Regions from separate parts of the Streptomyces sp. NBC_01707 genome, predicted to be linked through region 2. Evidence: riboswitches for the same ligand, from Rfam matches in the RefSeq annotation. Region 2 holds a riboswitch; each other region holds the start of a gene.

Region 1 (9,984 bases), 1.9 Mb from region 2:
GCATGGAGACAACACAGGTGGGCAGGGGAAGCGTGGTGTACGTACCGGCCGGTGTGGCTCACAAGTTCCACCACATCACCGAGGATCTGCGGGTCATGGTGGTCTTCTCTCCGCCGGAGAGCTGAGCCGGGTCCTCAGGGATCCCTAAGGGTTCGATCAGGGGAGTTCGGGGGCTCCGGTGCCCCCGCGGGCCACCCCTGCGCCTCTAGCATCGAAGCAGGTGCTCATCGAAGCCGTTACGCACAGAGACGAGGTTGGGACGATGGCCGTTCGGGAGATATTCGCGGGGATGCCCTGGTGGGTGAAGTGGGTCGCGGTGCCCGTCATCGCGATCGTCGTGTTCGGCGGCCTGATCGCCAGTGTGATCGGGTTCGTGATCGGTCTGCTCTTCAAGGTCCTGGTCTTCGTGATCCTGGTCGGTGGGCTCGTGTTCGTCGTACGGAAGTTCATGTCGTCCTCGTCGTCGCGCGGCGACTGGTAGGTGGTGGCCGGTCACCAGTCGGGCAATTAGCCCAGCTGAGCTAAGTACAAGACGAAACGACACCCCTCGCGGACGCTGCCGATACAGTGGCGGTCCGCTGCCGTTGCCTGGGAAACAACTGTCCGCCATCACCCTGACCAGTGGTTTGTGTACACACTCGGTCTCCGGACCCCAGGTCTGCGGCAGGTCCGTGGGGGCGGCCCCCACGAACGGGCTGACTGCCCGTCACCACGCCTGGGGGTGACCTTTGACCACGGCATCGAGTACCGCTGTCCCGACGTTGATCGGTTCGGTTCAGCGGGCGTTGAGGCTGTTGGAGGCTGTGGGCGCCCATCGGGACGGGGCGCCTGCGAAGCAGCTCGCACGGGAAGCGGGGCTTCCCCTTCCCACCGCCTATCACCTGTTGCGCACCCTGACCCACGAAGGCTATCTGCGCCGGGAGAACGGCGTATTCCTCTTCGGCTCCGCCGCCGAGCGGCTGGTCGACGACGGTGCGCTGCAGAACCGTCGCAGCACCATGGCCCAGTCGCTGGCCCGCTGGCGCGACATCATCGGTGCACCGGTGTACTGCGCCGTCTACCGCGAGGGTGAGATCGAACTGATCGCGGTCGCCGATACCCCTGCAGCGCCGGCGGTCGAGGAGTGGGCCTCGTTCCGGGAGACCGGGCATGCCCATGCGATCGGCCAGTGTCTCTTGAGCCGGCTCGACGAGAAGGCCCGTGAGGACCATCTGGATCGTCACCCTGTGCACCCGCTGACCCGCTACTCGGTGCGGGACCGACCGGCGTTCCTTGAGCGTCTGAGGTCGTTGGAGCGAACAGAACCTGTTGTCGAACGACAGGAGTACGCCCTCGGAACGGTCTGCGCCGCCATCCCGATCGCCGTCGGCTACACGGCCGCCGCCATGGCCATTTCGGTACCCCTCGACGAAGAAGATAGGTTGCTCCCCGCAGTCGAACGACTACGCGGTGAAGTGGCGAGCCTCTTGCGTTCGTTCGTGTTCTCTATCAGTATCTGAAAAATCACTCCTTGTGATCTGCTATCGCGTGCACCACGATGGCGTCAATAGGGCCATGGGGGATCATTCCTGGCCAGATTCATCTACTGCGGGGTTGAACGATGCGCGAGTCGGTTCAAGCTGAGGTCATGATGAGTTTTCTCGTCTCCGAGGAGCTCTCATTCCGTATCCCGGTGGAGCTCCGGTACGAGGTATGCGATCCGTATGCGATCCGGATGACCTTCCATCTGCCCGGTGACGCCCCCGTCACCTGGGCTTTCGGTCGTGAGCTCCTGTTGGACGGCCTCAACAGCCCCAGCGGTGACGGTGATGTGCACATCAGTCCCACGGAGCCCGAGGGGCTGTCCGACGTACACATCCGGCTTCAGGTCGGCGCGGACCGCGCTCTCTTCAGGGCCGGCACAGCCCCACTCGTCGCGTTTCTCGACCGGACGGACAAGCTCGTACCCCTCGGCCAGGAGTGCACGCTGAGTGACTTCGAGGGAAACCTCGAGGAGGCGCTGGGCCGGATCCTGGCCAAGGAACAGAACGCCGGCTGAGAAGGTTTGCGCCGATGGTCGGCGCACCGGTCGAACACGGGTCTGCCGAACGGGTGATATGTGCTCCGCGCCCCGGACGGCCACTGCATCGAGCGTCAATGCCTCGTCCTGCGACGTCGGCCCTTTCCGTTCCGTGCGGGTGCCGAAGCTCCGGCTTCCGCGCCGAGCCCTGTGCGGTCCGCGGAGACGACCAGCGCCGCCAGCACCGTCGTCACCGGCACCGAGGCGACCAGTCCGATCGACCCGACCAGCGTTCGTACGATCTCCTCCGCCACGAGTTCGCTGTTGGCCACCGTGCCCACACTGCTCTGCGCGATCGAGAACAGCAGCAGCAGGGGAAGCGCGGCGCCGGCGTAGGCGAGCACCAGCGTGTTGACCACTGAGGCGATGTGGTCGCGACCGATCCTGATACCTGCCCGGTACAGCTTGCGTGCGCCCATCGTCGGGTCCGCCTGGTGCAGCTCCCAGACCGCCGATGTCTGGGTGACCGTCACATCGTCCAGCACGCCGAGCGAGCCGATGATGACACCGGCCAGCAGCAGGCCGCTCATGTCGATGTGGGGGTACAGGCCGTGGATGAGGCCGGTGCTGTCGTCGGTGTTGCCGGTCAGGCTTGCCCAGCCGATGAAGAGCGACCCGAGCAGCCCGATCAGCAGCAGCGAGATCAGCGTGCCGATGACCGCGACCGAGGTGCGGGCGGTCGGCCCATGGCACATGTAGAGCGCGATCAGCATGATCGCGCTGGCCCCGACGACCGCGACCAGCAGCGGATTCGAACCCTGCAGGATCGCGGGGAGGACGAACAGGGTCAGCACGGCGAACGACACGGCGAGCGCGATCAGCGCCATCACCCCGCGCAGCCTGCCCACCACGACCACTGCGAGAGCGAAGATTCCGGCCAGCACAGCCATCGGGAACTTCCGGTCCACATCCGTCACGGAGTACTGAAGGTCATGGGGCGCGTCGGGGGCGTACGCGACGATCACGCCCTGTCCCTCGTGCAACTGCCGTGGCGCGTCGGGCTGGACGATCTCGACGAAGGTCCTTCCCTTGTCGTGGCCGGTCGTCACCTGGATCGTGGCCTTTTCGCACAGCCCCGGCTGCCGGCCGGGAGTGGCGTTCCCCGACGGCGTGGTGGTGCTGCCGGTGGCCGGGGCCTGCGCGGCGTTCACGTCCTTGCAGTCGACCTTTTCCACGTTCGCCACCGTGGCCTGCTGGGTCTGCCGGTCGAAGCCGACGCCGGTGCGCTCGTGTGCGGGCGCGCCGCCCGGCCAGAGCACCACCAGACCGACCACCACGGCGGTGGTGAACGGGATCAGAACGGCCGCGATGACCTTGCGCAGGTGTTTCGAGACCGGTGCGGCAGGCCCGTGGCTGTGCGAGTGACCATGCTGGTGGTCCTGCGATCCGGAGTCATTTCGAGGGGACGTCACCGGGGGATCATCGCAAGAAGCGAAGGGGCCCACTGTTCAGTACGCCTCGAAGGGCGCTAGCTTGATGTCACCTTTGTACACGCGGGAGCTCGGAGCACCGGGCTGAGAGGGCGCTGATATCCGTACATCCGTACGGGACAGGCTGCGCCGACCGCTGAACCTGTTACCGGGTAATGCCGGCGTAGGGAGTAGGTCTCATGACCACATCGGACACACGCACGCCTGCCTCGAACCAGAGCGACGAGGCCGGGCAGTCCATCGGCTGGCACAAGGGATACGTCCAGGGCTCGCGCCCGGACATCCGGGTGCCGGTCCGGCAGGTGCACCTCACCAACGGCAACGCCGTGACGCTGTACGACACGTCGGGGCCGTACACCGATCCCACCACCGACACGGACGTCCGCCGCGGCCTCGCACCGCTGCGGGAGAACTGGATCGTCGCCCGCGGCGACACCGAGGAGTACGTGGGCCGCCCGGTCCGCCCCGAGGACGACGGGCTCAAGCACACCTCGCCGCGCGGTGGACTGCGCAACCTCGACGCGGTCTTCCCCGGTCGCCCACGGCAACCACGCCGCAGCCGTGACGGGCAGCCGGTGACCCAGCTCGCGTACGCCCGCCGGGGCGAGATCACCCCGGAGATGGAGTACGTGGCGATCCGGGAGAACGTCGAACCCGAGGTCGTACGCGAGGAGATCGCCGCGGGCCGCGCGGTGCTGCCGGCCAACGTCAACCACCCGGAGATCGAGCCGATGATCATCGGTAAGCGGTTCCTGGTGAAGGTCAACGCCAACATCGGCAACTCGGCGGTCACCTCCTCCATCGAGGAGGAGGTCGAGAAGATGACGTGGGCGACGCGGTGGGGCGCCGACACGGTCATGGATCTCTCCACCGGCCGCAACATCCACACCACCCGTGAGTGGGTTCTGCGTAACTCCCCGGTGCCCATCGGCACCGTTCCGCTCTACCAGGCCCTCGAGAAGGTCGATGGCAGGGCGGAGGAACTGACCTGGGAGATCTACAAGGACACCGTCATCGAGCAGGCCGAACAGGGCGTCGACTACATGACGGTCCATGCCGGCGTGCGCCTCCCGTACGTCCCGCTCACCGCGCGCCGCAAGACCGGCATCGTCTCCCGCGGCGGCTCGATCATGGCGGCCTGGTGCCTGGCGCACCACAAGGAGTCGTTCCTGTACGAGAACTTCGAGGAGCTCTGCGAGATCCTCGCGACGTACGACGTGACGTACTCGCTGGGCGACGGGCTGCGCCCCGGCTCGATCGCCGATGCCAACGACGAGGCGCAGTTCGCCGAACTGCGCACCCTCGGTGAACTCAACACGATCGCGAAGCGGTTCGGCGTCCAGACGATGATCGAGGGCCCGGGCCATGTCCCGATGCACAAGATCAAGGAGAACATCGACCTCCAGCAGGAGATCTGCGAGGAGGCGCCGTTCTACACGCTCGGCCCGCTGACCACCGATGTGGCCCCGGCGTACGACCACATCACCTCGGGCATCGGCGCCGCGATGATCGCCTGGTGGGGGACGGCGATGCTCTGCTACGTCACGCCCAAGGAGCATCTGGGCCTGCCCAACCGGGACGACGTGAAGACAGGGGTGATCACCTACAAGATCGCGGCCCATGCGGCGGACCTCGCCAAGGGACACCCGGGTGCGCAGGACTGGGACGACGCCCTGTCGGACGCGCGCTTCGAGTTCCGGTGGGAGGACCAGTTCAACCTGGCTCTCGACCCGGACATGGCACGGGAGTTCCACGACGAGACGCTGCCGGCCGAGCCGGCGAAAACGGCGCACTTCTGCTCGATGTGCGGCCCCAAGTTCTGCTCGATGAAGATCAGTCGAAGCATCACAGAGCAGTTCGGCGGTGACACCGGCTCGACGGCTGAAGAGATCGAGGCAGGGATGCTGGAGAAGTCGAAGGAGTTCGCGGCGGCAGGCAACCGTGTGTACCTGCCGCTCGCGGAGACGGGCGGCACGTCGGCCGGCTGACCCGGCCGCCTCAGCGGAGGGGGGCCCGCCAGGCCACCAGCCCCGGCCGGCCCGCCTCCGCGAAACCCACCGCGAACGGCTTGTCGCCGTCGTCCGTCACCAGGTGGATGCTGCACTCCGTCACGCTGTCGCCCGGCGGGATCGTCCGCGCGACCCAGTCGGAAGGACAGCCGGGGATTTTCGTGTCGACGACGAAGGGGGTCTTTCCCTGTATCTGCCGACCGCCCTCGGTGAGCAGGCGGACGCGGTTGGCCTGATCGGCGTAGAGGTCTTTCGGGCCGGGGTTGGTGTAGGTGACCGACACGTAGTACGGGATGCCGCGCCGCTCGTTCCCGTTGAGGCCGAGGTCCAGGCCCGCGAGGTCGGTCGCGCTGCCCCGGCGTACGGACACCAGCGTGGCGGGCAGTTCGAGTACGCCGTCCTCGCGGGCGTCCCATCGGACGCGGACGACTTCGCCCGGCTCCGCCAGCCCGGCGGACGCCGCCTCGAGGCCGCCCTCGACGCGCCAGGTGGCGACCGCGCCGCCCTCGTCGAGGTAGCCGTCGGCGTTGTGCGTCAGCGACAGCACGCCCACGCCCTTGGGCAGTGCGTAGGTCACGCAGGTGTTGTACGAGTCGCCGGGTGCCAGCGTCTTCGGCGCGGTGTCCGCGCAGGGCAGGTCGACCCCGCCTGGCCTGCCGCCGCTGACGTAGACCTTCTCCCCGCGCGCCCAGTCGGTGCCGTTCAGGGCGAAGTTGCTGTCCACCATGTAGGCAGCGGGGATCCTCTTCCGACCGGTGTTGGTGACTTCGAAGCTGAGGTAGTGGGGGACCATGCCTTTCAGCTCTTCGTCCGCCCGCGCCCCCCGCATGTCCTCCTCCGAGCCCCGGACCAGGCTCTTGACCGTGATCCTGACCTTGTACGACCGGTGGTCGGCGTCCGTGTGGACGACGTCCCGTGCGCCCGTCCGCACCGGCAGGTCCGTCCAGGAGGCAGGCCTCTCCGCGGCTCGCTCCACGGCCCCGCCCGTACCCTGTTCCCCCGCGCACCCGGCGAGGAGGGGTATCGCCGCCGCGCCCATGGCGGCCTTCTTGACGTATCTGGACAGGCGCATGGACTTCCCTTGCCGCACGATGATCCGGATCCGCCGGAGGACTGACGCATCGTAGGACGTCACACCGGGGGCGGAGGCGGCGGGTGGAGGGCCCGCGGTGCGGTTGCTGTCGCTTCCGGCGCTCAGCGGGAGTCCGGCCGAGCCGCAGGACCACGAGACGGGTCACTTTGCGCGCTCGACGCCGCCACGCTCGTACGGCCCCCACCGGAGGAGGCGCTCGAGACCGGAGAGGCCCCCGCGTGCTGAGCTGCGACCTCGCGCGCAGCTCGGGGCCGGTGCATGCCGCCCTTCTGCTCGATGAAGATTCCCAGGACGTCCGGCGTGAGCACGGCGGTTCGCAGTCGGAGATGAGGCCGGCATGGCGGAGAAGGCCAAGGAGTTCGCGGCTGCAGGCAACCGCGTCCATCTGCCGATAGCGGACTGATACCGAGGCATTCCGTGTGAGCAGTTGGGGGTGGCTCTCCTGGCGCCCCCACCCTGACGACGCCGTCGCTCACGGGAGCGGACCAGGGGCGTCCGGCCCTTCGACCTCCGGACACCCCTCGGTGGCCGGAGCGGCCGGTCAGTCCAGCTCGTGCTCCGGGCCTCCGAAGTCCGGGCTGGTGAAGTCGGGGCTGGTGAACGACGGGCGGGGTCCCGCCGCCGGGCCCTCTTCCGGGCCCGAGAAGTCCGGCCTGGAGTAGCCGATCTTCGGGATGCGATTGGCCGAACGGTGCGGTGTACGTGAGGCGGGGCCGGCTGTCGGATCGGCGAGCGCATCCCGTAGGAACGGCAGGATGCCCCGCTCCAGCAGCGCATGGCGCCAGGCCTCTCTGGCGCGCGCCACGTCCTCCGGCAGTTCGTCCTCGGTGTCCTCGGCCGGCAGCGACGTCGAGCCGTTGCGCAGCGCCGTGGTGAGCAGTCCGATGGCAGCGGCCAGTATCGCTGCCGCCATGACCGCCGCGAAGAACCAGCCGGCGGTGACCATGGTGTCGGCGAACGACGGCGGCTTGCTGAGCATCTTCAGGATGTAGCCGACCAGCAGGAAGATCAGCGCGGCGGTTCCCGCGAGCATCGGGGCCAGGACGGTGACGACCGCCCCTATGCCCGCGCCCGGCCGGTCCGGATCGTCCGCTTCGGATCCGAGGCCCGAGCCTTGGGCCGAGTCGGCGGCCGGTCCGCGCAGCTCTTCGCGGACCTTCACGTAGTGGTCGTACTCGGTGGCCGCCGCCGCGGTGATCAGAGCCGTGGCGTTCAGTGCCATGGTGCGCAGCTGCTCCGTGTTGAGCCGTTCGCCGACTCCGGCCAGGTCCGGTCGTTCGTGAGCGTGGCGTAGCGCATCGCCGAGGATCCGCTCGTACTCGGGTCGGTCCTCGGCCAGCAGGTGCGGAGCGCTGTTCATGTGCATCCCCCGATGCTCCGTTGGGCCTGAGTACCCGCTTGGACCGGGCAGTTGGGCGGAAACGGAGGAGAGCCTGCTACTGATAGGCCGATGGTAGAGCGCCCACGGCACGGGGTGACAGGGGGTTTCCGTAAATAGGCCCAGTGGTCGGCGTGGTCAGGTCGTGGATGCGTCTTCCCCGAAGACCGTCAGTCATGCAACGGCAGTCGGACGACCAGCAGCTTTCCGGCCATGGTCACGCCGCCGTCCATGGCGATGGCGAGCCCGTCTGCGTACACGTGCGGGCCGTCCACCACGGGGCCGGCGCTGTCTTCGCCGTCCTCCGAGCCGACCTCGCCGAGCAGATACGGAATGGGGCTGTGACCATGGACGATGCGCTGTCCGCCGTACGCACCCATCAGCTCCTGGACGGCCTGCGAGCCCCCCTCGTCGCGGAAGGCGAACCGCCTGGTGAGCTTACGGAACAGGTCCCAGCACTCGTCGGCGTCGTTACGCGTGAGAATGGCGTGCACGGTCTCGTTGACGTCTTCGATGGTGGAACCGTAGTCGAGGTACGCCGTCGTGTCGGAGTGCATCAGAAGGTGCCCGTCCTCCTCGACGACCGCGTCGAGACGGGACATCCACTGGAGATGGACGTCCTGGAGCCGCTCCATGTCGGTCTTCTGGCCGCCGTTGAGCAGCCAGGCGGCCTGGAAGGTGGCGGTGCCCGCGCCGGAGTTGACCGGCGTGTCGGCGAACCGCTTGGCGCCGATGAGGAGCAGTTCGTGGTTGCCCATCAGGGCCTTGCAGTAGCCGCCCGCGGCCGCGGCCTCGGCGGACAGACGCATGACCAGGTCGATGACGCCGATGCCGTCCGGACCGCGGTCGGTGAAGTCGCCGAGGAACCAGAGCCGGGCGTTGCCCGCGGCCCAGGCGCCCTCGGCGTCGATGAGGCCCTGTGCCATGAGGGCGTCGCGGAGCTCGTCCAGGTACCCGTGGACGTCGCCGACCACGTAGAGCGGTCCGAGACCCTGGTCCGTGGCGGGCCGCGGATCCGGGACGGCCTGCACCTGGAGGGTGTCACCGCGGTTGATCACGGGAAGATCGCGCGCGGTGGGCGTGTACCCCTCCGGCTCGTCGCCCGGAACGACGCTGCCGGGATGCGGCGCCGCGGGCGGCGCCGGAGTCTGCGCATAGGGCGGCACACGGAAGTCACGCAACGTCGCCGTCCGCTCCACGGGTTCCTGACCGGCCCCCTGTGTCATCGACCCCTCCACCACCGTCGCGCCGCCGTACACCTGACGGGCCCAGCTGGTCGGGGTGGTCCGCGGTGTCGTGCGCCCATCATAGGAATGCGGATCGTGCAGTGTGATGCACCAGGGGTGGTGAATCCGGGCGCACGACAGGTTCACCGGTCGATTGGTCCTAATTGGCCTGATCAGTCCCTGGACGGGGATCGAGGCGCGCTGACCGTGGTACGGGGCGGACGGCGTTGCGAGGACGTCCGGACGATGAGTTCGGTCGGTATCACCCGCTCCACCGGACCGTCCTGGTCGACACCTTCGATCGCATCGATGAGGAGCTGGACGACCGCTGTGCCGATTTGGCGCGGCTTGAGTGAGAGCGTGGTGATGGGGGGCTCGGTCGTCGCGTACACGGTGGACTCGCTGCAGCAGACCAGCAGCAGATCCTCGGGGACGCGCAACCCGTACCGGCGCGCGGCCGCCAGCAGATCGGTGCCGTTGGGGTCGAAGAGCCCGTATACGGCGTCGGGCCGGTCCGGGCGGGCGAGGAGCCGGTCGGCGGCCACCGCCCCCGCGCACGGGTCGTGGGCGGGATAGGACTCGTACACCGGATCCTGGCCCACGCGCTCGCACCAGTGGAGGTACGCGGTGGTGGAGAGACGGGTGTACGTGTCGGTGGTGGTGCCGGTGAGCAGGCCGATCCGACGGGCCCCGGCGGCGGCGAGATGGTCGAGGAGGTCGAGCACCGCGGCCCGGTGGTCGTTGTCCACCCACGCGGTGACCGGCAGGCTCCCGGCGGGGCGGCCGTCC
Region 2 (9,984 bases):
GGTTACCCACTACGGGCCCGTTCCCAAGTTCAAGCCCGACCGCTGGGAGTTCCGGGTCTTCGGAGCCACGGCGGACGGCGAGAAGCACTGCTGGAACCATGAGGAGTTCTCGGCCCTGCCGTTCTCCTCGGTCGTCGCCGATCTGCACTGCGTCACCAAATTCAGCATGCTCGGCGCCGAATGGGGCGGGGTCCTCGCCCGCACGATCCTCGAACTCGCGCCGCCCTCGCCCCAGGCCACCCATGTGATGGTCTGGGCCGAGTACGGATTCAGCTCGAACCTGCGGCTCGCCGACTTCGCCTCGGACCGAACACTTTTCGCCACTCACCAGGGCGGTGAACTGCTCACCGCCGAGCACGGCTTCCCGCTGCGTCTCGTCGTACCGCATCTGTACGCCTGGAAGGGGCCCAAGTGGGTCCGGGGCATCGAGTACATGACCGCCGATCGCCGGGGCTTCTGGGAGGAGCGCGGCTATCACAACGTCGGCGACCCCTGGAAGGAACAGCGCTACTCCTACCAGGAGGAGCCCGGGGACGGCCCCGAGCTCTGACCCGTCGGGCCCGGTCGCCGCGGGCCCGCCCTCACCCGTGGTACCGGTGCACCACTGCGTGCCCCTTGCCGCGGCCGATCATCCACTTGTTGACCGGTGTGGTGACGATGAAGGCGACGGCCAGCGACAGTGCGAGGGCTCCCCAGAACAGCGCGTCGGCGAGCTGCGCGTCCATGGCGCCCGGCCACAGCGCGATCACACCGTTGTCGATCAGCTCCATCACCGCGATGGAGAGGGTGTCCGCGGCGAGGGCGATCCGGAACGCCGTACGGAAGTCGACACCGGCCTTGAGGACGGAACGCAGGGTCAGCGTGTAGCCGAATGCGAAGGCCAGGACGATCGCGAGGGCCATCGTCTCCGCGTTGCCCCAGCCGAGCGCCGTACCGATCACCATGCCGAGGATCTCGCCGATGGCGCATCCGGTGAGGCAGTGCAGCGTGGCGCGGGCCGCCATGGACCAGCCGGCCTTGCCGGGAGCGTGCGCCGTGTGGCCGGCGTGAGCCGAACGGTCTGCGTGGTCTGCGTGCCGGCTGCTGTGGCCCCGGTGCTCGCGGTGCTCGTGCGGGCCCTGCTGCTCGTGCTGTTCGTCGCGCGTGCCGTGGTGCATGGCGATCCCCCGATGCCGGTAGCGGTTCCCTTCCATCACGGGAACCGTATACCCCCTGGGGGTATTCCTGCCTTCGCGAATTCAGCCCCGGTCGCGAAGCTCCTTGAGCCGCGCCACATCCGACGCGTGGCCTTCCTTGCCACCCGGTGTCTCGATGACCAGCGGCACCCCGGCCGTCGCCGGATGCGAGAACAGCTCCTGGAACGGCCCCTCGCCGATATGTCCGGCGCCGATGTTCTCGTGCCGGTCCTTATGGGCTCCCACCACGTCCTTGGAGTCATTGGCGTGGATCAGTTTCAGCCGGCCCTCACCGACCGTCTCCACCAGCAGATCCAGGGTCTGCTTCATACCTGCCGGGCCGGCCAGGTCATGGCCCGCCGCGTAGATGTGGCACGTGTCGAGACAGATGCCGAGCTTCGGGTGGGCGTCCAGCGCCTCGAAGTACGGGCCGAAGTCCCAGGTCCGTGAGCAGAGTGAGAACCCCTGTCCGGCCGTCGACTCCAGCAGCAGAAAGGGGTCGTCGTCGTGGGTCAGCTCGTCGAGGAGCGGCCGCATGTGCGTACGCACCTGGGCCAGGGCCTCCGCGCGCGGCCGGCCGCCGGTCGCGGAGCCCGTGTGCACCACGACGCCCAGGGCACCTATCTCCCGGGCCCGGCGCAGCGAGTGGCGCAGCGACTCCACGGACCTCTCGACAGTGGCCTCGGTGTGCGAGCCGAAGTTGATCAGATACGGAGCGTGGACGTACGCCGGTATCGACTCGGCGGTGCACTCCGCGCGGAACTGTTCGTCCTGCGCCGGGTTCCCGGCCGGTGTCGCCCAGCCGCGCGGGTTGGCCACGAAGACCTGGACGGCCTCCGCACCCATCTCGCGGGCGTAGGGCAGGCCGACCTTGGCGAGGCCGCCGGCCACCGGGACATGGCCGCCGACTGGGTTGCGCATACGGATCTAGAGCCCCTTGGTCTTGATGGTGATGGTGCTGCCCTCGGGGGCGCGGTCGCCGCCGTCGACGGACTGGGACGCGATCGTGTCGCTGAAGGAGAGGAACGGGCGGTCGACCTCGACCTCGAAGCCCGCGGCCTTCAGCAGTCGTGTGGCCTCGTCGACGTCCTTGCCCGTGACATCCGGGACATCGATCATCCGCGGGCCCTTGGAGACGGTGAGTGTGATGGTGTCGCCCTCGGCTGCCTGGGTGCTCCCGCCCGGTGACTGGCGCGCGATGTCGCCCGCAGCCTCGGGCGAATTGACCCGGCTCGGCAGCACCTTCGCCTTCAGTCCTTCCTCGTCCAGCGCGTCGGTGGCCTCCTGGACCGACAGCCCGGTCAGGTCGGGGACATCGACCGGGCTGCCCTTGCTGACGACCAGGGCGACCGCGGAGTCGGGGTGGCGCTCCGCGCCCGCTCCGGGATCCGTACGGATCACCTGGCCCCGTCCGATGTCCTCGCTGAACTCCTCGGTGACCATGCCGGGTACCAGGCCCGCCTTCTTCAGCGCGCGCCTGGCCTCGGCCGACCCGGTGCCCCGGACGTCGGGGACCTTCACGATCTCGGGCCCGCGCGAGACGACGATCTTCACCGATCCGTTGCCCCGGATACGGGCGCCCGACTTCGGGTCGCTGCTGATGACCTTGCCGCGGTCGACGTTGTCGCTGTAGGCCCGCGTGACGCCCTTCAGCTCGAGACCGGAGTCCGAGAGCCGCCGGCGGGCGGCCTCCTCGGTCTGGCCGAGCAGCGAGGGGACCCGGGTGAACTGTCCCGAGTTGATGTACCAGACACCGGCGCCGACCCCCAGCACCAGCAGCACGGCGACGATCGCGGCGAGCATCCCGCGCCGCGGCCCGCCGCCCCGCGCCCCGCTCCTCGCCGGCTCGGGCGGCAGCGGAGGGGGCATCTCCAGCCGGCTGGTGTGATGGGCGGTGCCCTGGTCGGCCGGGAGCACCCGGGGGATCACGCTCGTCCGGTCCTCGGCGTCGCCGTGTGCCTCGGCGAGAGCCTGCGGCGGTGCGGCGTCCAACTGGCCGTCGGTGAGCGCGGCCCGCGCCGTGCGGGACTCGGCGAGCAGGGCCACGGCGTCGAACGGACGGGCCTCCGGGTTGCGGGCGGTGGCGCTCGCGACCAGTTCGTCCAGCTCGGTCGCGAGCCCCGGCACGACGGCCGACGGCGTCGGCACGTCCTCGTTGAGGTGCCGGTAGATGACCTGGGCGGGGGACTCGCCGGTGTGTGGCTTGGCGCCCGTCAGCATCTCGTACAGCACGACCCCGCAGGCGTACACATCGGTGCGGGTGTCCGCCGTACCGTGCTCGATCTGCTCGGGGGCGAGATAGGAGACGGTACCGAGGACCGTTCCGGTGGTGTTGGTGTCGGCACCCACGGCCCGTACGAGACCGAAGTCCGCGACCTTCACCCGGCCGTCGTCCCCTATGAGGACGTTCTCCGGCTTCATGTCGCGGTGCACGAAGCCTGCCCGGTGTGCGGCGCCGAGCGCCGCGAGGACCGGCTCCAGGATGTCCAGCGCGGCTCTCGGCTGCAGGGCGCCGCGCTCACGCAGCACGTCGCGCAGCGTGCAGCCCGCCACGTACTCCATGGCCAGGTAGACGTACGCCCCCTGGGCACCCTGGTCGAAGACGGCGACCACATTGGGGTGCGCGAGCCGGGCCACGGACTTGGCCTCGCGGATGAAACGCTCGACGAACGAGGCGTCGGCCGCGAGGGCCGGGTGCATCACCTTGAGGGCGAGCACCCGGTCGAGCCGGGTGTCCATGGCCCGGTAGACCGTGGCCATCCCGCCCACGGCGATGCGGGCATCGACGCGGTAGCGGCCGTCGAGCACCTGCCCGACGATGGGGTCTCCCTGGCCGAACGCCGGGGAAGGGTCCTGGAGGGTCGTATCCACACGAGCGAGTCTACGAGCCGCCGAGGAGGTGGCTGACGGGCCGGGCGATCCCGGGGCCGTACTGCAGCCGAGCCGTGACAGGGACATGCGCGTCACACACCTGCGGTGCCATGTGCCCTGCGTGCGTACGGTTGCCCCGCGTGCGTAAGGGTCCTCAGAACGCGGGCCGCTCCGGGTCCAGCGCAGCCCGCCCCTCCATCGGTGACGACGCCTCGGCGAAGTGGCGCCTGGGGATCCGGCCCGCGCGGTACGCCAGCCGCCCGCCGTCCACCGCGTGCCGCATCGCCGCCGCCATCAGCTCGGGTTCCTGCGCCCGGGTCACCGCCGACGCCAGCATCACCGCCGCGCACCCCAGCTCCATCGCGAGCGCCGCGTCCGACGCGGTCCCGGCGCCGGCGTCGAGAATCACCGGGACCCGGGCGTGCTCGACGATCAGCTGGAAGTTGTGCGGGTTGCGGATGCCGAGGCCGGAGCCGATCGGGGAGCCGAGCGGCATGATCGCCGCACATCCCACGTCCTCCAGCCTCCGGGCCAGCACCGGGTCGTCATTCGTGTACGGGAGGACGGTGAAACCGTCGTCCACCAGCGTCTCCGCGGCGTCCAGCAGCTCGATCGGGTCGGGCAGCAGGGTCCGCTCGTCGGCCACCACCTCCAGCTTGATCCAGTCGGTGCCCAGCGCCTCGCGGGCCAGCCGCGCGGTCAGTACGGCCTCGCCTGCGGTGAAGCAGCCCGCCGTGTTCGGCAGGACGCGGATCGACAGCCGTTCCAGCACGGAGAGCACCGAACCCTGCACGGTCGGGTCGAGGCGGCGCATCGCGACGGTGGTCAGCTCGGTGCCGGACGCGGACAGCGAGCGTTCCAGCACGTCGAGGCTGGGCGCCCCGCCCGTGCCCATGATCAGCCGGGAGCCGAACGTCGTGTCGCCGAGGACGAAGAGATCGTCGGACATGGTCAGCCTCCCTGGACCGCGGTGAGGACCTCGATCCGGTCGCCGTCGGCGAGCGCCGCGGTGGACCACCGGCTGCGCGGGACGACGCTCTCGTTGACGGCGGCCGCGACGCCGGAGGACGCCGCGGTGAGGGTGGCGACAAGGGCTTCCAGGGTGGTGCCGGCGGCGATCGAGCGGGGATCACCGTTCACGGACACGGAGAGCGCGACGGAGTCGGTCATGCGGGCTGCTCCTGACGTGCGGAGGGGGTCGCGGGGGGTGCGGCGGGCGGCGGTACGGCGGCGGGCGCGAACCGCCCGGGGGCGAAGGGGCGGGCCACGGTGGGCAGTTCGCCGGTGGTCAGCAGCTCGGCCATGGCGTCACCGGTGACGGGGGTGAGCAGTACCCCGTTGCGGTGGTGGCCGGTGGCGAGGTGCAGGCCGGGCAGGGCGGTGGGGCCCAGCAGCGGGGCGTTGTCGGGGGAGGCCGGGCGCAGGCCGGCCCGGGTCTCGGTGAGCGGCAGTTCGGTGATGCCGGGCACCAGCTCATGGGCGTCGCGCAGCAGCTCGTACACCCCGCCCGCCGTGACCGTGGTGTCCCAGCCCATCTCCTCGCTGGTGGCGCCGACGACCAGCTCGCCGTTCTCGCGCGGGACGAGATAGACATGGCTGCCGCGGACCACGGCCCGTACGGTCCGGGTGAGGAACGGCGCGTACGCGGCGGGCACGGTCAGTCGCAACACCTGCCCCTTCACCGGCCGGACGGGCGGCACGACCTCGGCCGGCAGCCCCGCGAGCCGCCCGCTGAGGCTGCCCGCGGCGAGCACGATCTGGTCGGCTGCGAGTTCCGTGCCGGCTGCCAGTACGGCTCCGGCGGCCCGGTCCCGTACCACCACCAGGCGTTCCGCCCGGTCGCGGTGGAAGACCACCCCGGCCCGTTCACAGGCCGTCAGCAGGGCGGCGGCCAGCCGGCGGGGGTCGACCTGGTGGTCGCCGTCGACCCGCAGACCGCCGCGCACACCCGGCGCCAGCATCGGCTCCAGGCGGCGGCACTCGCGGCCGGTGAGCCACTCCGACTGGAGCCCCGAACGGTGCTGGAGCGCGTGCAGTTCCCGTAGATGGGCGCGGTCGTCGGAGTCCAGGGCGACCGCGAGGGTGCCGCAGGCCCGGAAGGCGATGTCCTGGCCGCTCGCCGCCTCCAGCTCGGCCGCGAAGGCCGGGTACCGCGCGGCGGAGGCGACATTGAGACCGAGCAGCATCTGCTCGCCGTAGTGGAGTTCGGTGACGGCGGCGAGCATTCCGGCCGCGACCCGGGCGGCACCGCCGCCCGGCTCGGGGTCGACGACCGCGGTGCGCAGTCCGCGCTGCGCCGCCCGCCACGCGGTCACCAGACCGATGATCCCGCCCCCGATGACGAGGACGTCGGATCCGGATACGTCGGATCCGTCTGCTGATGTGCTCCCGGAGGATCGCATGGGCGTCCAGCCCCTCCCTTCGCCGGCATGACCCGGATCAGGTTCGTACGGTCGGAGGCCGCCAGCCTCCCTCTCAGCCCGGTGCGTCCGGGCTCCCGCGAGTGTCTTACGTTGGCCACCCTAAACCCCGTCACCCGGCCCCAGTAAGGGAGCAGCCACCGTGGCCCGTTCGCTCGACGGACTTGTCCTCTCGCCGGTCGCCGACCAGGCGCCGGGTCAGGTCGGCACCCGGACCCGCTTCACGTACCACGAGCGGCAGGGTGTGATCTGGGCCGATTACGCGGGCGGGGACGTGGTCCGGGGCCATCTCGTCGGTACCCGAACCGGCGATCGACTCGACTTCCGCTACATCCAGTTGAAGCAGGACGGAACGACCTCCTCCGGACATTGCGCCTCCACCGTCGTCGACCTCACGGACGGCCGGGTGCGACTGGAGGAGCGCTGGGAATGGGAGTCGCAGGAGGGCAGCGGGACGAGCGTGGTCGAGGAACTCACAACCTGACGGTTGGTCAGATGCTTAAGGTGGACAGGTGAGCGAGCAGCAGACAGAGCAGTCGGGCCGGCGGACAGAGCGCCGCGTCGTCATCGTCGGTGCGGGCATGGCAGGCGTGCAGACCGCGGTGGCCCTGCGGGAACAGGGCTTCACCGGCCCGGTCGCCCTGATCGGTGCCGAACCCCACCAGCCGTACGACCGGCCCCCGCTGTCCAAGGCGGTGCTGCTCGGCACCGCCGAAGGCTCCGCCTTCGACATCGACTTCGAAGAGCTGGACATCGAGCTGCAGTTGGGCCGTGACGTGACCGGCGTACGGGCCGACGCGCACGAACTGGACACCCTGGCAGGCCCCGTCCCGTACGACGTCCTGGTCATCGCCTCCGGCGCCGAACCGGTGGTGCTGCCCGGCTCCGAGGGGGTGCCCGGCGTCCATCTGCTGCGCACCCTCGACGACGCCGCACGGTTGCGACCGGTCCTCGACGAGCAGCACACCGTCGTGGTCGTCGGCGCAGGCTGGATCGGCGCCGAATTCGCCACCGCAGCCCGCGCCGCGGGCTGCGAGGTCACCGTCGTCGAGGCCGCCGACCGGCCGCTCGCGGGCGTCCTGCCCGCCGAGGTCGCCGCCCCGATGGCCCGCTGGTACGCGCAGAGCGGTGCCGAACTCCTCACCGGCGCCCCGGTGGCCCGGATCGAGCCCGGCAGCGTGGTCCTCGCGGACGGCCGCACGATTGCCGCCGGAGCGGTGGTCGTCGGCATCGGCGCCCGGCCCGCCACCGGCTGGCTGGCCGGCTCCGGCATCGCCCTCGGTCCGGACGGATCGGTGACCGCCGACGCCGCGCTGCGCACCTCGCTGCCCGATGTGTACGCGGTCGGGGACTGCGCGTCCTTCCCCTCCGCGCGGTACGGCACGCGGCTCCTCGTCCACCACTGGGACAACGCCCTCCAGGGGCCGCGGACCGCCGCCGCCAACATCATCGGTGCCGGTGCGGACGGGGCGTCGCAGCTCCTGGAATACGACCCCGTGCCGTACTTCTGGTCCGAGCAGTTCGACCGGTTCGTCCAGTACGCGGGCCATCACGGGGGTGCGGACACCCTGCTCTGGCGCGGTGACCCGGCCGATCCCGCCTGGTCCGTGTGCTGGCTGCGGGACGGCGCACTGGTCGCCGTGCTGGCCGTCGGCCGGCCGCGCGACCTGGCCCAGGGGCGCAAACTCATCGAGGCGGGGGCACGGCTGGATCCGGTGCGGGCGGCCGACCCCGCCGTACCGCTGAAGTCGGCCAGGGCCGACGCCCCGTAGCGGCACGCCCGGAGGGGCTCCGGAGCCCTTGCGGGCACTGGGTCGCCCCCCGTCCGGTCGGGTCCGGGTACCGACTGTCGGTCCGGGATGGCACGCTTGTCCCCGTGACCGAGATTGACGCAAAGATTGATGCTCTCGTCCCCGCCTGGCTCCACCTTCCCGACATCGCCGAAATGCTCGATGTCGAGGTGACGCGCGTGCGGCAGCTGGTCAAGGAGGGCCAGCTCATCGCCGTACGACGTGGTGAGAACCGGACGCTCCAGGTGCCTGCTGCCTTCATCGACGGCAACAAGGTGGTCAAGGGCCTCTCCGGCACCCTGACCCTCCTGAGGGACGACGGCTACACCGACGAAGAGATGCTGGAGTGGCTCTTCACCCCCGACCCGACCCTGCCGGGTACCCCCGCGCAGGCGCTGAGCGAGAATCGCGGCACGGAGGTGAAGCGCCGCGCCCAGGCGCTCGCCGTCTGACCGGGACGACCGCACGCGGGGGTACGGGCACGGTCCGTTCCGAACGGCCCGGGCCCGTACCCTCGCATCACGCCGCACCGCTCTACCGGCCCGACCGTGTCGCACCGCTGAATTCCGTACAGCTGTATCAAGGGGGAACCTCGCCATGCCCACGCCTCGCGAGCTGCTGTCCGACGCCCGGCTCTATCTGTGCACGGATGCCCGCAGGCGCCAGGGCGACCTGCCCGCCTTCCTCGACGCCGTGCTCTCCTCCGGAGTGGACATCGTCCAACTGCGCGACAAGGGCATGGAGGCGGCCGAGGAGCTCGAACACCTGGCGGTCCTCGCGGACGCCTGCCGGCGCCACGGCAAGCTCCTCGCCGTGAACGACCGGGCCGACGTCGCCCACGCCATCGGGTCCGACGTGCTCCACCTCGGCCAGGGAGATCTGCCGGTCCCCGCCGCCCGCGCCATCATCGGCGAGGACGTGGTGATCGGCCGCTCCACGCACGCGGAGCCCGAGGTCGACGCCGCCGTCGCCGAGCCCGGCGTGGACTACTTCTGCACCGGACCCTGCTGGCCCACCCCGACCAAGCCCGGCCGGCACGCCCCCGGCCTCGACCTCGTGCGGTACGCCGCCTCGCTCGCCCAGCCGCGCCCCTGGTTCGCCATCGGCGGGATCGACGCGGGCAACCTCGACGAGGTGCTGGACGCCGGAGCGCGCAGGGTCGTCGTCGTACGGGCGATCACCGAGGCCGACGACCCGGCGGCGGCCACCGCGGAGCTGGCGAAGCGGATCAGGGCGCGCGCCGAAGGCTGACAGGCGCGTCACGGAAATCACAGATCATCCGGAGAACGCGGAGGACTGTCCGAAGGGTGGACAAACCACCAGTCAATTCGGGCAATTGCCGCTGGCCCGGTTGGGGGACCGTCGCGCCCTGGTTAACCTGCAGTATGGCCCTTGGCACTCCCTCTACCAGGACGGATCACGCACGCACCGTGCGTGAGCTGCTGGCGACCGGTAAGACTTCGTATTCGTTCGAGTTCTGGGCGCCCAAGACCGAGAAGGGCGAACGCAATCTCTGGAATGCGTTGCGCCGGGTCGAGGCGGTGGGCCCGAACTTCGTCTCCGTGACGTACGGGGCCGGTGGTTCCACCCGGGCCGGGACGGTCAGGGCCACCCAGCAGATCGCTGCCGATTCCACGCTCACCCCGGTCGCGCACCTCACGGCCGTCAACCACTCCGTCGCCGAGCTGCGCAACATGATCGGGCAGTACGCCGACGCCGGGATCAGGA
Region 3 (9,984 bases), 5.2 Mb from region 2:
CGACCCGCAGGTCGCACCAGGCGGCGAGTTCCAGGCCGCCGGCCACCGCGTGGCCGGAGACCGCGGCGATGACCGGTTTGCTCAGTCGCATCCGGGTGGGTCCCATGGGCCCGTCGCCCTCGCCGCGGACCTTGTTGCCGCGTTCCGTGCCGATGCCCTTGAGGTCCGCTCCGGCGCAGAAGGTGCCGCCCTCGCCCCACAGCACGGCGACAGATGCGTCCGGATCTGAGTCGAACTCGCGGAAAGCGTCCGCGAGTTGATCGGCGGTCGGCCCGTCGACGGCATTACGGACCTCTGGGCGGCTGAGAATCACCGTGAGGACGGGGCCGTCGCGCTCGATACGTACGGCGGGGTGTCCGGTCGTCACTTTCCCTCCCACAGGGGGTCGCGCAGGTCCCGGCGGAGGATCTTTCCGACCGGCGAGTACGGGATGGTCTCGACGAAGTGAACTCTCTTCGGCGCCTTGTAGCCGGCCAGCCGCGCACGCACATGATCGCGCAGGGCCGCTTCGGGCGCAGCGGCCCCGGGCCGCAGTGTGACGAAGGCGGTGACGGCCTCGACCCAGGTCGCGTCGGTGGCACCGACAACGGCGCTCTGCCCGACCGCGGGGTGGCTCGCGAGGGCGTCCCCGACCGCGCGTGGGTAGACGAAATGCACGGCGGTACGTCCCGCGGGGCGCGCGGCGCCGCGGCGAACCAGGTCTACGGCAAGCATGTGCCGGACGATAGACCCGTCACATACAGTCCGTCCAGACTGTTTGTTGGTTCCCTGTGCTGCCGTACGCTCGCTGCCATGCCCGCTCCACGCCGCACCCAGCAACAACGCCGGGAGGAGACCCGCCAGCGCCTCCTCGATGCCACGATCGACTGTCTGGTCGAGCACGGTTTCGCGGGCACCACGACCCAGCGGGTACAGGAGCGGGCGGGCGTCTCCCGCGGCGCGCTGCTGCACCACTTCGCCTCGAAGGCCGATCTGTTGGCGGCCGCGACCCACCATGTCGCCGAGCTGCGACTCGCGCACATCCGCGCCGAGACGGAAGGCGGCGCACAGAGCCGCGAGAAGGGGCTCGCCCTGCTGCGCACGGCGATGTCGGGCCCGTACTTCCTCGCGGGCCTGGAACTGTGGCTGGCGGCGCGCACCGACGCCGACCTCAGGGCGGCGCTGCTTCCGGCCGAGCGGGACGTGGGGGCGGCCCAGCGTGCGGTGATGGCCGACATCTTCGGCGCGGAGACAGCGGCGCGCGAGGACTTCCCCCTGCTCTGCGAATCACTGCTGGTCCTGCACCGCGGCCTGGCACTCACCGGCGTGCTGCGCGAGGACCCCGCATTCGACGACGAGATGCTGCGGCTGTGGCTGGACCGCTTTCTGACCGCCCGGACCCGCTGATCGTTTCGGAGTGAGGGCACCGCGCCGTCCGAGGGCGCGGCCGACGCCACGCGCCCGGCACCGTGCCGGCCACTCCTGCCGGCGAGGACCCGGACGCGGCCGACGCCTCCCTCCGGGGCACGGCCGGCGAGCTGCTCCTGGCCTTGTACGACCGTGTTCCGGTGGACTCCCCGAAGCTCGACGCGACCGACGCCTCTTCGACCTGCTCCTGGCCTGGGACCCGGACGAGTAGGACATGACCATGCGCCACCTCGTGCGCCCCGAGTGCATGCCTTCCGCCGACGGCTGCAGCCGCGCGTCGTAGCGTCCGGGCCGCTGATCGCGATCTCCGGGCCTCGCGGCGAGGGCTCACCCCGTGCGATAGAGCGCCGTGAGCAGTTCGATCGCGGACTGAGTGGCGGGATGCGGGTCGTCCCGCCACCAGGCGAGCCGCACGGCGATCGGCTCGGCGTCGCGCACCGGCCGGTAGACGACGCCGGGACGCGGATACTGGTTGGCGGTGGATTCCGCCGTCATTCCCACACAGCGGCCCGTGGAGATGATGGTGAGCCAGTCGTCGACATCGTGCGTGTCCTCGGTCGACGGGCGGGAGTCCGGTGGCCACAGCTCCGTGGTGGTGGTGCCGGTCCGCCGGTCGATGAGCAAAGTGCGCCCGCCGATGTCGGAGAGCCTGACCGAGCGGCGCCTGGCCAAGGGGTCGTCGGCGGCCATGGCGCACAGACGCCGCTCCAGTCCCACGATGGCGGAGTCGAAGCGGCGGTCGTCCAGCGCCCTGCGCACCACGGCGAGATCACAGGCGCCCTCCGCCAGCCCGGCGGTACCGGAGTTGACGCGGACGAGCTGCAGGTCGGTCTCGGGGTGCGCACCGCTCCAGCGTCGCTGGAAGGCAAGCGTGTGGCGACCGAGGGCCGACCAGGCGTATCCGATCCGCACCCGGGCGTGGCCCGACGTGGCCTCCCGGACGAGATCCGCCACCTCGCCGAGCACGCGTCGGGCCTGCGCCACCACGCGCAGCCCGGTCGCGGTCGGAGTCACCTCGCGGGAGGTGCGCCGCAGGAGCCTTACTCCCAGGGCGCGTTCGAGCGAGGCCAGCGTGCGGGACACGGCCGCCTGGGAGACACCGAGCGCAAGGGCGGCATCGGTGAAACTGCCCTCGTCGACGATCGCGACGAGACAGCGCAACTGCCGCAGCTCCACATCCATGACTCAAGCGTATAGATGGATCGACCCATGCATTTTGTGCAAGAGGCGTGTGGTCGCACGATCGGGGCATGCAAGCAGCTCCCGCAGGCTCAGCAGCACCCGCGCACCACACTGCCGCGGCGCCCCCTTCCCCGGGGCCTGACGGAAAGCGCCTGGCCGGTATGGCCGCCATGTTCGGCAGCGGGCTCTCCAACCAGACCGGCGCCGCGATCGGTTCATTGGCCTTCCCCGTCCTCGGACCTGTCGGTGTCGTCGCGGCACGCCAGTACGTCGCCGCGATCGTCCTGCTGGCCGTCGGCCGGCCCCGTCCGCGGTCCTTCACCTGGCGTCAGTGGTGGCCGGTCCTGCTGCTGGCGCTGGTGTTCGGATCGATGAACCTGTCGTTGTACAGCGCCATCGACCGCATCGGTCTCGGGCTGGCGGTGACCCTGGAGTTCCTCGGACCGCTCGGCATCGCCCTGGCCTCCTCACGCCGCCGCGTGGACGCGATCTGTGCGGTGATCGCCGCAGCGGGCGTCGTCACCCTGATGCGTCCGCAACCTTCCGCCGACTACGTCGGGATGGGTCTGGGGCTGCTGGCCGCCGTCTGCTGGGCGTCCTACATCCTGCTCAACCGCACCGTCGGCCGCCGCATCGCCGGAGCGGAGGGATCGGCGGCCGCCGCAGGCCTCTCCGCCCTGGGGTTCCTGCCGGTCGGACTCGTCATCGTCGTACAGCATCCGCCGACCGTGGGGGCCGCCGCCTGCGCTGTCGCCGCCGGTGTCCTGTCCTCAGCCGTGCCGTACCTCGCAGACCTGTTCACCCTGCGACACGTGCCTGCGCAGACCTTCGGTCTGTTCATGAGCGTCAACCCCGTCCTGGCGGCCGTGGTCGGATGGATCGTCCTGGGGCAGAACCTGGGCTGGATCGAGTGGGCCGGCATGGCAACCGTCGTCTGCGCCAACGCGATCAGCATCCTCATACGTCGCACCTGACGGAACGCCTCGCACATCCGGGTGCAGGAAAACGGCCGCACGTCCGGTCCCCGGCCGTCTCGCCCTGCTCATCGGCCCGCCGGGCATCGGACGTCGGCCATCCGGCTGCCCTTGACGGTGGTCTTTCCCCGGTCCGGGCCGAAGCGGGTCCGCTCCACCGCACCGGTGACGGACCGGTGGCCGTCGAGTAGCCGTCACCGGCGCCCGCCGAGGGGCTCGGCGCACCCGTGCGTGGCGCGGAGAACGGACTCCCACCGTCGGCCTCCATGGTGCGGTGATCGCTTGATGGAGGCCTCGCGCGGCGACGTACGCATCTGCTCCGGCGCCGTTGTCCCGGTGGCACGCACGCTTCGCGGATCCGGGTCCTGTGCCGACGTCCTGCCTCTCCACCGACCGGGAATCACCTCCGTCCCATCCCTTGCGCCGACAGCGTGCAGCGATCAGGATGCTGACTGCATGTGACCGCCGGTAACCGCCGCCCATCAGGGCTGGGACGTGAAGAAGGTCCTGCTGTGTCCGTACTCCGCCACACGACGAACACCCTCGGCTCCCTGTCGACAGGCGTCCGCCTCACCGTCCTCGGCGCGGTGCTGGCGGCAGCCGCCGCCCTGCTCCCCGCCGCTTCCGCCGCGGCTGCGGAACCAGGCGTCGGCGGTTACACCGACCCCTCGTACGCCTCCACGTGCGCCTTCCACCGCTACGGCGAGGGTGAGACGCCGCCGCTCTCCCTGTTCGGCGCCGACCCGCTGTGCGTGGAGTACGCCAAGCGGGACATCACCGTGGCCAACGGCGGCGCGGCACGCTTTCTGCTGGCCGAGCCCGCGCGCTTCGCGCTCGCCGTACCGGCGTGCCGTTACTGGCAGTTGGACCATTGGAGCGTGCAGGCCACGGCAGGCGGAACCGAACTGGTCGGCTGGGACGGCAGCTACTGGTTCGACAAGGCGGAGGGCAGCGCCGCGGCGAGGGTACGCAACATCACCGTCGCCGGGCAGCCAGCGCGGGCCGAGGACGCCGCGGAGGTGATCCGGCCGTACGACGCCCGGCTCGCCGACGCGCTCATACGCGACGCGGCGGGTCTGGCGGTGCGGCTGCCGGTGAGCGGACTGTGTTGAGCGAACCACCCGCACGTCCCACTCGGCGGCGGCTGCTCGTCGGGCTGACCGCCGCCGTCGCCGCCCTGCGAGCAGGGGAGCTGACCGCCGAGGCCACGCCTTCCGCTCGCCCTGTGCCTGATTCGGTCCCGGTGGCCCAGGCCGGGCCGCAGCCCGCTTCCCTTGCGCTGCCCGACCCGACGACCGCCACGCTGGAGGCGTTTGCGGACACCATGGTCCCGGGCGAGAAGAGGTACGGCGGTGACATGGCGGTCGCCGGGGCGGCCCCCGGTCCCGGCGCCGTACAGGCGGGGGCCGTCGAGCTGCTCAACCTTCCCGATCTCGGCATCGGTGTGCTGCTGCCCGAGCTGGCGCTGCTGGTGAACACCCGCGCCCTCGCCTACGCGGCCACCCACGGCCGGGTCCTGCCGCCCACTCAACCTCCGTTCGTAGCGCTGCGGTTCACCGATCGCACCGCGCTCGCCGGAGAGCTGCTCACACCCGGCGCCCCGGACCGGCAGCTGTACGTGCTGCTCGCACTCTTCGCCGCCGCGGCCTTCGACACCGCGGCCCACCTGCACACCGCCGTAGCCATCCGGCAACGCCACCCGGGCCTGGTCTGGATCGGCTTCCCGGCGCCCGGCGCCGACGGACTGTGGCGCTTCCCCGACTACTCGTACGGCAGAAGGCTCGCCTCCGAACATCCGCTCACCACCGTCGGAGGGCACCCCGCATGAGCGTCACCGAACGCACCGACGTGCTGGTCATCGGCAGCGGCTTCGGGGGCGCCATCCCCGCCTACCATCTGGCCGCGGGCGGCGCCGAGGTGGTGATCCTGGAACGCGGACCGCACCTCACCGCCCCCGACTTCACCCATGACCTGCGTCTGGGCGGCTACACCCGGATCGTCGACCTCGTGCAGGGCGACGGCATCACCGTCGTCGCCGGCAACTGCGTCGGCGGGTCCAGCGTGGTCTACTTCGCCGCTTCGCTGCGGGCCCCTGGCTTCGTCTTCGACCGCCGCGGCAGTCTGGGCCACCGCCTGTGGCCTTCGACCCTGACGCGTGCGGCACTCGACCCGTGGTACGACCGGGTCGAGGAGGCCCTGCCCGTGGCCGAGCAGAGCTGGGACCAAGTGCCCTACCCCGGCGGCCTGTTCGCGGCAGCGTGCGATCGTGCGGGCCGCACCTGCAACCCTGTGCCCGTCGCCGTCGACCTGGCCCGCTGCACCAACTGCAACTGGATGCTGAACGGCTGCCACTTCGACGCCAAGCGCTCCATGCTGCTGAACTACCTCCCCGCCGCGACCGCGCACGGCGCCGAGATCCGCCCACTCCACGAGGTGCAGACGATCGCGCCTGCCACCACACCCGGTTACCGCTACCGCGTCTCGTACACGCGGCTCGACGCCGGCGACTACCGGCTGCCGGTCGGTGCAGGGGCGATCGAGGCCAAGACCGTGGTGCTGGCCGCGGGCGCTCTGGCCACCCCCGTGCTGCTGCAGCGCTCGGCTCCTCTGCTCGGCGGCGTCCCGCAGGCCGTCGGGCGCTACTTCTCGGGCAACGGCGACCGCGTGTCCATCGCCGACGTCGACGAAGGCAAGGTGCGCGACCTGCTCGGTCTCGAGCGCGCACCGGGCATCCCGTACCAGGGCTTCCCCATCGGGAAGCCCATTGGTTCCATGTCGTACGACCGGCTCGACCCGGCAACGGCGGAGTTCACCCGTTTCTCCCTTCAGCAGATCTACTTCCCCGGCATCACCGACCTGCTGGCCCAGGCCACTGACGCCCCGGCGACGAGCTGGTTCGGCGTCCGCAAGAAGGAGCTGCGGGCACGCTGGCCGTCGTGGCTCTCCGTGCTCGCCATGACCGAGGACGACAACGAGGGCGTCTTCGGCCCGCCGCCACCCACCGGTAGCTCGACGCGCGTGGCCACATCGCTCTGCCTGTCCACGCTCTCGTACCGGCCGACGGCGAACACCCTGCGCGGCTGGGCCGCCGCGGACGCCGAGGCCCGCGCGGTGCTGGAACGCGACGGTCTTGCGCGGGTGCGGCCCTGGAGCGAGAACGCCGCCGGGTCCGTGAGCGCACACCCTCTCGCCTCCTGCCGGATGGGTGACGACCCCGCCACCTCGGCGCTCGACGAACGCGGCGAACTACGAGGCCACCCGGGTCTGTTCGTCACCGACGGTTCGGCGGTACCGACCTCGCTCTGCGTGAACCCCTCACTGACGATCGCGGCGCTGGCCGAACGGGCGTGTCCCGGCATCGTGGAGAGCACCGCCGAGGAAGGCGTGCGCGCACGGTACGGGGCCCCGGTGCCCCGGTGAAAGGAATCCCTCGTGAACTCGCTCTACCCGCCGCGGATGACCGGTCGTCCAGGGCGGCTCGAAGTCTGGTACGCGACGTTGACCGATCCGCGTACCGGGACCGGCGTGTGGATCCACCACGAAGTGGTGGCACCCCAGCACGACGGCCCGGTCCGGGCACACGGCTGGATATCCGTCTTCCCGCCGGACGGACCGCCGGTCACCGAGCGGTTCGGGGGCCGGGACGCTCCGCCGCCCCAGGGCGAGGCGTACTTCGAGGTGCCGGGGGTGCGGGCAACGCCCAGCCTGCTGGAGGGCACCGCGGGCGCGATCACCTGGCGTCTGACGGTCACCGGGGGCGGAGAGCCCCTCTACACCTTTCCGCGCTGGTCCTGGCAGCGTGAACTGCTCCCCGCCGCCCAGATCGTGCCTGCCCCCGACGCCGTTTTCGAGGGGGAACTCGTCTTCGGGGAAAGACGGTTCACCCTCTCCGACGCCGTGGGAGGCGTCGCCCGGATCGCCGGTCACGGCAATGCCCAGCGATGGGCGTGGCTCCATGCGGGCCTCGGTGGCGGGGACGTACTGGAAGTGGTGGCCGCCGTCGCCCGCCGTCCCACGATGCGGTGGCTGCCACCGCTGCCCATGCTTCAGCTGCGGATCGGTGGCACCGACTGGCCGCGCGACCCGTTGCTGACCGCGCCACTGCTGCGCGCACGGATCGGGCTGCCGGACTGGTCGGTCGCAGGCGGCGGCGCGCGGCGCAGGGTACGGATCGATGTGACCCAGGACCCGGTCGACTGTGTCTCGCTCTCCTACACCGACCCCGACGGAGCGACCGCCACATGCACCAACACCGAACGTGCGACCGTCGACGTGGTCGTCGAACGCCGCACCGGGCTGCGCCGCTTCGAGGTGGAACACCGCTGGCATCTGGATCGCACCGGTCACGCGGAGGTGGGGACCCGGCCGTGAGAACGGTGCGCCGCCCTCGTGACGCGGACCGCGTATCCACGCCCCGGAGGAACCCACCGAGTCGTCTGCCACGCAGACCTCGGTACAGGTGTTCGCAGGGACCGGGTTAGTCTGACCGTCGTACCGGACACGGGGTGCCCTACCCGAGGGCTGAGATCACACCCGTCGAACCTGAACCAGTTCGCACTGGCGGAGGGATGTCTTTCATGCCTTTGACGCATGTTTCCGGCGGGCTGCCCGCCGACGGCCGGCAGACCGTCTTCGACGGACGGATGCCGGTGGCGGCCGGCGACCTCCGGGTCGAGACGCACGGCATCGAGCCGGTCCCCGAGAGCAATCGCTACGGCGGTCCCGGGCGCCTGTTCAGCGTGTGGTTCGCTCCCAATCTGACCATGACCGGTGTATTCACCGGCACCGTCGGCATCGCCCTCGGCCTGGACTTCGCCACCGCGCTCGCCGCCGTCGTGCTGGGCACGGTGCTCGGCGCGGTGCCCACCGCCTACCTGGGGACCTGGGGGAGCCAGACCGGTGCCGGACAGCTGCCGCTGGCCCGGCTCGCCTTCGGCCGGGCCGTGACGGTGCCCGGCATCCTGCAGTGGCTGTCCTCGGTCGCCTGGGACGCGCTGATCGGGCTGTTCGGCGGGGACGCGCTCGCGCGGCTCTGCGGCTGGCCGTTCTGGCTCGGCGTGCTGGCCATGATGTTGGCCCAGGGCGCCCTCGGCGTGCTGGGCTACGAGGCCATCCACCGGCTCCAGATCGTCATGACCTTCGTACTCGCCGGCGCGTTCGCCCTGATCGCCTGGCGGCTGCTCGACGGTGTCCATCCGGTCGGAGCCGGCACCGCCCACGGCGCCGACCGGGCCGGCGCGTTCGTCCTGACCAGCACCATCGCGCTGAGTCTGGCCCTGTCCTGGGCCCCGTACGCCAGCGACTTCAGCCGCTATCTGCCACGCACCACCTCGCGCCCGCGCATGTTCTGGTTCACGCTGCTCGGCCTGGTGGTGTCCTTCGTGGCCGTCCAGGCCCTCGGGTTGCTGGGCGCGTCCGTACTGACCGACCAGACCGCCGCAGGGGTGGACAAGCTGCTGGGCGGTGGGGTGCTGGGCGCGTTCGGACTGCTCGCCGTGGCGCTGGCCGCCCTCTGCAGCAACGCCATGAACGACTACAGCGGTTCCTTGGCCCTGCAGACCGTCGGCGTGCGCATTCCCCGCCCGGCGGCCGCCGCCCTCGCCGCCGCGCTCGGCTTCCCTCTGGTGCTGTGGATGCACGCTGCCGACACCACTGCCCGCTTCCAGAACGTGCTGCTGTTCGTCGGCTACTGGATCCCCGGATTCGTGGCGATCGTCATCGTCGACTGGATCGCACGGGCCCGGACACGGGACGGTGCGGCGATCGATCTCGCCGCCGAGACCGCTCGGCCGAACTCCGGGTGGCCCCCGTTGCTGGCGTTCGCCGTCGCCTTCGCCGCGGCGGTGCCGTTCATGGACACCAGTCTGTACGTGGGACCGGTGGCCGCCGCCCTGCACAGCGCCGACCTCTCGTACTACGTGGCGTTCCTCGTGGCTCTCACCGTCTACGCGCCGCTGCGGCTACGCCGTCGCCCGCAGGACTGACCTGCCGCCGGCCGACGGACCCCGAACGACATCCCCTCCCCCACGGAGCGAAATCCCATGCCCGTTACATCCACCGATCACACCGCTTTCGTCCCGCAGGCCCTCGCACGCGTGCGGGCGGACTCCCCTCTGGTCCAGTGCCTGACCAACTCGGTGGTCACGGGCTTCACCGCCAACGTCCTGCTGGCGCTCGGCGCCTCGCCGGCCATGGTCGACATTCCGGAGGAGGCCGGCCCGTTCGCCCGGGTCGCCTCCGGGGTCCTGATCAATCTCGGTACCCCGCACGCGGAGCAGCGCTCCGCCATGGTCGAGGCCGCGCGGGCGGCGGGTTCGGCCGGCACCCCGTGGGTCCTCGACCCGGTGGCGGTCGGCGCGCTGCCGGTGCGCACCGCTCTGGCGCGAGAACTCCTGCGGCTGCGACCGACTGTGATCCGGGG

Evidence for each region. A riboswitch is a leader RNA that binds a small molecule or an ion and turns the genes downstream of it on or off. The one in region 2 is predicted to bind thiamine pyrophosphate.
Region 1: another riboswitch for thiamine pyrophosphate. It lies ahead of thiC (phosphomethylpyrimidine synthase ThiC); the one in region 2 lies ahead of thiO (glycine oxidase ThiO).
Region 3: another riboswitch for thiamine pyrophosphate. It lies ahead of OG963_RS09120 (cytosine permease); the one in region 2 lies ahead of thiO (glycine oxidase ThiO).

What each region holds. Positions count from the first base shown of each region.
Region 1 covers NZ_CP109190.1:5,240,241-5,250,224, forward strand. The annotation lists gene OG963_RS23555 (cupin domain-containing protein) at 1-125, shown strand, start outside; gene OG963_RS23560 (DUF5326 family protein) at 263-481, shown strand; gene OG963_RS23565 (IclR family transcriptional regulator) at 729-1,499, shown strand; gene OG963_RS23570 (SsgA family sporulation/cell division regulator) at 1,601-2,038, shown strand; gene OG963_RS23575 (YibE/F family protein) at 2,134-3,471, opposite strand; TPP riboswitch at 3,543-3,676, shown strand; gene thiC (phosphomethylpyrimidine synthase ThiC) at 3,669-5,477, shown strand; gene OG963_RS23585 (hypothetical protein) at 5,488-6,570, opposite strand; gene OG963_RS23590 (membrane protein) at 7,133-7,957, opposite strand; gene OG963_RS23595 (metallophosphoesterase) at 8,140-9,195, opposite strand; gene OG963_RS23600 (LacI family DNA-binding transcriptional regulator) at 9,369-9,984, opposite strand, start outside.
Region 2 covers NZ_CP109190.1:7,146,030-7,156,013, forward strand. The annotation lists gene OG963_RS32015 (sulfite oxidase-like oxidoreductase) at 1-550, shown strand, start outside; gene OG963_RS32020 (DUF4396 domain-containing protein) at 582-1,193, opposite strand; gene OG963_RS32025 (deoxyribonuclease IV) at 1,239-2,096, opposite strand; gene pknB (Stk1 family PASTA domain-containing Ser/Thr kinase) at 2,103-4,046, opposite strand; gene OG963_RS32035 (thiazole synthase) at 4,201-4,995, opposite strand; gene thiS (sulfur carrier protein ThiS) at 4,998-5,216, opposite strand; gene thiO (glycine oxidase ThiO) at 5,213-6,448, opposite strand; TPP riboswitch at 6,446-6,557, opposite strand; gene OG963_RS32050 (hypothetical protein) at 6,609-6,950, shown strand; gene OG963_RS32055 (NAD(P)/FAD-dependent oxidoreductase) at 7,048-8,238, shown strand; gene OG963_RS32060 (Rv2175c family DNA-binding protein) at 8,343-8,708, shown strand; gene thiE (thiamine phosphate synthase) at 8,854-9,507, shown strand; gene metF (methylenetetrahydrofolate reductase [NAD(P)H]) at 9,642-9,984, shown strand, end outside.
Region 3 covers NZ_CP109190.1:1,982,641-1,992,624, forward strand. The annotation lists gene OG963_RS09075 (crotonase/enoyl-CoA hydratase family protein) at 1-367, opposite strand, end outside; gene OG963_RS09080 (hypothetical protein) at 364-714, opposite strand; gene OG963_RS09085 (TetR/AcrR family transcriptional regulator) at 793-1,386, shown strand; gene OG963_RS09090 (LysR family transcriptional regulator) at 1,735-2,589, opposite strand; gene OG963_RS09095 (DMT family transporter) at 2,751-3,563, shown strand; gene OG963_RS09100 (hypothetical protein) at 4,076-4,675, shown strand; gene OG963_RS09105 (DUF5987 family protein) at 4,888-5,391, shown strand; gene OG963_RS09110 (GMC family oxidoreductase N-terminal domain-containing protein) at 5,388-6,983, shown strand; gene OG963_RS09115 (hypothetical protein) at 6,996-7,934, shown strand; TPP riboswitch at 8,055-8,149, shown strand; gene OG963_RS09120 (cytosine permease) at 8,141-9,547, shown strand; gene thiM (hydroxyethylthiazole kinase) at 9,605-9,984, shown strand, end outside.